2 regions of the Citrobacter tructae genome follow, and region 2 is predicted to be linked to the other one. Evidence: predicted binding sites of a transcription regulator. Region 2 holds the regulator's gene; the other holds the start of a gene.
The links. The regulator PhoB, encoded in region 2, activates phosphate uptake and scavenging genes when phosphate is short. The targets are predictions, from matches to a motif close to CTGTCATAAAACTGNCNNAT.
Positions count from the first base shown of each region.

Region 1: a site for PhoB is predicted at 766-785, ahead of kdgR (DNA-binding transcriptional regulator KdgR). Genes of this name have one in related genera too.

Region 1 covers NZ_CP038469.1:1,367,524-1,369,730, reverse strand. Annotated here, with positions in the region: gene E4Z61_RS07200 (MFS transporter) at 1-701, opposite strand, end outside; gene kdgR (DNA-binding transcriptional regulator KdgR) at 877-1,668, shown strand; gene E4Z61_RS07190 (YobH family protein) at 1,783-2,022, opposite strand; gene mgrB (PhoP/PhoQ regulatory lipoprotein MgrB) at 2,186-2,207, shown strand, end outside.
Region 2 covers NZ_CP038469.1:2,243,857-2,246,063, forward strand. Annotated here, with positions in the region: gene phoR (phosphate regulon sensor histidine kinase PhoR) at 1-951, opposite strand, end outside; gene phoB (phosphate response regulator transcription factor PhoB) at 1,002-1,691, opposite strand; gene sbcD (exonuclease subunit SbcD) at 1,885-2,207, shown strand, end outside.

The DNA.
Region 1 (2,207 bases), 880 kb from region 2:
ATCAGTGTTGATGACTGTCCCTGGGCAAATCCGCTGAGTGCTGTGATCAGCAAACCGAACGTTAACGCATTCATCACCGCACTGGGTAAATCAAAGCGAGGTTTATTGCTACGTGCAGCGTTCGCTGGCAAAAAGCGCATGGCTAGCAAGAGGGCAATAATCCCGAGCGGTACGTTGATCAAGAACAACCATTTCCATGAAGCAATGGAGAGGATTGCTGCAGCAATAGTCGGTCCGGCGGCAGAAGAGACCGCCACAACGAACGAGTTAATGCCCATCCCGCGACCAAGTTGGCGCTGCGGGTAAATAAGCCGGATCAGCGCCGTATTCACGCTCATTAACGCGGCTCCGCCAAACCCCTGAGCTACGCGCGCAAGTGTTAGCATCTGCAGGGAATCCGACAATGAACAGAAGAGTGACGCGAGCAGAAAAACGACCAGCCCGCATTTATAAATGCGTCGGTAGCCAAACATGTCGCCTAAAAATGAGAGTGAGAGTAGTGAAACTACAATCGCAATTTGATAAGCGTTAACAATCCAAATTGAGCTGGCGGGGGAGGCCTGAAGATCGGCAGCAATTGTCGGCAGGGCAACATTCGCAATTGCGCCATCCAGTACGGCCATCGAGATACCAATAATAATGGTTAAAATTGCGCCATATCGTTGGGGCAACGGCAGGCCATCGGCCTGGGACTTATCCATAGGGAGTCAATATTGTCGGAAATTATGATGAGAATAATAATTCTAGCATTGATATTCAGGCGGTATGTCGCAGATTTGTAACTAAGTAAGCAAAGATGGATTGCGAGCATCGATACGTGAAATTATAATAAAAACCGGTTCTGATTTTTATAAAACACTCGTAATGAGGTGATAAATGGCTATCGCAGATCTGGATAAACAACCCGATTCTGTTTCTTCCGTGCTGAAAGTTTTTGGCATTCTGCAGGCGCTGGGTGAAGAGCGCGAAATTGGTATTACCGAATTGTCGCAACGCGTCATGATGTCAAAAAGCACCGTTTATCGCTTTTTACAGACCATGAAAACGCTGGGTTATGTGGCACAGGAAGGGGAGTCTGAGAAATATTCTCTGACCCTGAAATTGTTTGAATTGGGTGCGCGCGCGTTGCAAAACGTAGATTTGATCCGTAGCGCGGATATTCAGATGCGCGAACTGTCGCGTTTGACCAAAGAGACGGTACACCTCGGTGCGCTGGATGAAGACAGCATTGTCTACATCCACAAAATAGACTCGATGTACAATTTGCGTATGTATTCTCGCGTAGGCCGTCGTAACCCGTTATACAGTACGGCGATTGGTAAAGTGCTGCTGGCGTGGCGTGACCGTGACGAAGTAAAACAGATTCTTGAAGGCGTTGAATACAAGCGCAGCACAGACCGTACGATCACTAACACTGATGAATTGTTGCTGCTGCTGGATAAAGTGCGTGAACAAGGTTACGGTGAAGATAACGAAGAGCAGGAAGAAGGGTTGCGCTGCATCGGCGTTCCGGTCTTTGATCGTTTCGGTGTGGTCATTGCGGGTCTGAGTATTTCATTCCCAACCCTGCGTTTTTCTGAAGAACGTTTACACGACTATGTCGAGATGCTGCACACGGCTGCACGTAAAATTTCAGAGCAAATGGGTTATAACGACTATCCATTCTGATTTGATTAATGAGCCATAAGCTAAAAAGCCCCAGGTATTAATCTACCGGGGCTTTTTTATGAACAAATTTAATGCAGGTTGGCGCAAATAATGAACTGTTATATTGCCGCTGTATTAACCATTATCGACAATCACGGTGCTTTTCCTTAACAGAGGGCAGTCCGACAGTCCGATGATACCGCTGTTGGTATGCACATACTGTGCGGTACTGGTGCCTCGTGCCGTCAGGTACTGGCATTGCAAGCCGAGTCCCGCTGCATTCTCTTTACTTCCTATCAATACGCCGTAGCCGCTGAGTAATAAACCAATCCAAACCAGAGCTAACAAAACAATCGCGCGAATAATTAGACGCATTACAACCTCTTATCTTTTCTCGTTATTATAAGATTAGCCTGTACACTGAATGAAACAAGTTAATCATTCCTAAAAAGAGTAATGCCGTTACAGTTAACGCTGGGTTTAGGTAACGCATGATAATTTAGTCGCATAGGATGTGGATTCGGAGAGTGGAGTTGGAGTGAAAAAAATGCGGTGGGTGG
Region 2 (2,207 bases):
TTGCTCCTCATTGCCCATTACGCTCAGGCGATTATCCACGTCAAAGGTAAACGTGTGTTTATTCTGACTCAGCGTTTGCGCCTCATGTTCAACCACGCGCAGTATCACCGGCACATCGACTTTTTCATTCAACAGCAGCGCTGGTGCGGCCTCGATTCTCGACAATGTCAGCAGTTGCTTAACCAGCCCTTCCATACGCTGTGTTTGCTCACGCATGGTGTGCAGCGCTTTTTCTCGCGTTGCACCTTCCAGGGGATGTTCCTGCATCATTTCCAGATAGCCTTGCAGCACCGTGATTGGCGTACGCAGCTCATGGCTGGCGTTGGCAAAAAAGTTACGCCTCGCGCCTTCCAGTTGGTGCATCTGGGTGACATCACGCGCCACCATCAACAGTTGCTTGTCGGTATACGGCATCACGCGAATTTCCAGATGTCGTCCGGTATTGAGAACCAAATTGATCGGTCGACTAAAGTCGCGCGTTTTAAGGTACAACGTGAATTCCGGGTAACGCAGCAGGTTAAGAATATTTTGCCCGCTATCGTCCGGCCAACGCAGTCCCAAAACCTGCTGCGCCAGACCGTTACACCAGAAAATACCGCCTTCTTCGGTGGTCAGCACCACCGCATCGGGGAGTGACTCCGCCCCGCTGCGAAAGCGTTTAATCAGATTCCCCAGCTCACGACGGCGTTTTTTGTTACGCAGTTGCATTTGATGCAGGCCATAGAGCAACGGTTCCCAACTGCCACGCCCCGGCGGAGGCGTCATACTCATGTCGACCCATAACCACCAGGATAAACGCAGTAAATTCCAGAAATGCCAGATAAGCAGACCCGTTACCGATGCCAGTAAAAACCAGGGCAGGTAACCCAAAAAAGCACTAAGGATAAAAGCTGGTATGCAGCAAAGTATCAGCTCCAGTACCAGCCTTTTCCATGACAATCGTTCAAGCAAACGTCACACTCCATTTACAGCTTGATCTAATGGGCTATCTCACGTACCCGTCAGAAGCGGGTTGAAAAACGGTATCCCGTCCCACGTACCGTCTGCACCATGCGATCGTGGCCGCTGTGCTCCAGCGCCTTACGCAAGCGACGGATATGCACATCAACCGTCCGGTCCTCCACGTACACATTGGTGCCCCAGACATGATTAAGTAATTGTTCGCGGCTGTAGACGCGCTCGGGATGGGTCATAAAGAAATGCAGCAGTTTGAATTCGGTTGGTCCCATATCCAGCGGAGCCTCCCCGGTCATCACGCGATGCGAGGTGGGATCAAGACTCAGCCCCTGCATCTCAATGACTTCTTCAACCGCCATTGGCGAAATACGACGCAGCACGGCTTTAATACGTGCCACCAGTTCCTTGGGGGAAAACGGCTTGGTGATATAGTCATCCGCGCCGGTTTCCAGCCCACGCACGCGGTCTTCCTCTTCGCCTCTCGCCGTCAGCATCATGACAGGGATATCCCGCGTCATCGCCTCACGCTTGAGGTGTTTAATGAACTGCAGGCCCGATCCGCCGGGAAGCATCCAGTCAAGTAGGATCAGATCCGGCCAGGGTTCATTGAGTTGATTCACCGCACTGTCATAGTCTTCGGCTTCTACAGGTTGGAACCCGTTTTGCTCGAGCACGAAGCAGACCATTTCACGAATTGGAGCTTCATCTTCTACGACCAGAATACGTCTCGCCATGATTTGCCCTGTTTTTAATTTAATCGTTCATACCCTAAATACGCCGCCATTATGCGTCAGATTTATGACATTTTTATGAAAAAGATAATCCAGGTTTAACGAAGGTTGTTGAATTATGACAGCCCGGAAACAAGATATTCGCGCTGTTGCAAGGTTATAATCCCCTTTATCGCTTTTTCGTCATGGAACTCTTATGCGCATCCTTCACACCTCTGACTGGCATCTGGGACAAAACTTCTACAGCAAGAGCCGCGCCGCCGAGCATCAGGCTTTTCTTGACTGGCTGCTGGAAACGGCACAATCCCATCAGGTGGATGCCATTATTGTGGCAGGCGATATTTTTGATACCGGCTCACCACCCAGCTACGCCCGCGAGATTTACAACCGCTTTGTCGTTAATCTGCAGCAAACAGGCTGCCATTTGGTGGTGCTGGCAGGCAATCATGACTCCGTCGCCACGCTTAATGAATCGCGCGATATTTTGGCGTTCCTGAATACCACGGTGGTCGCAAGCGC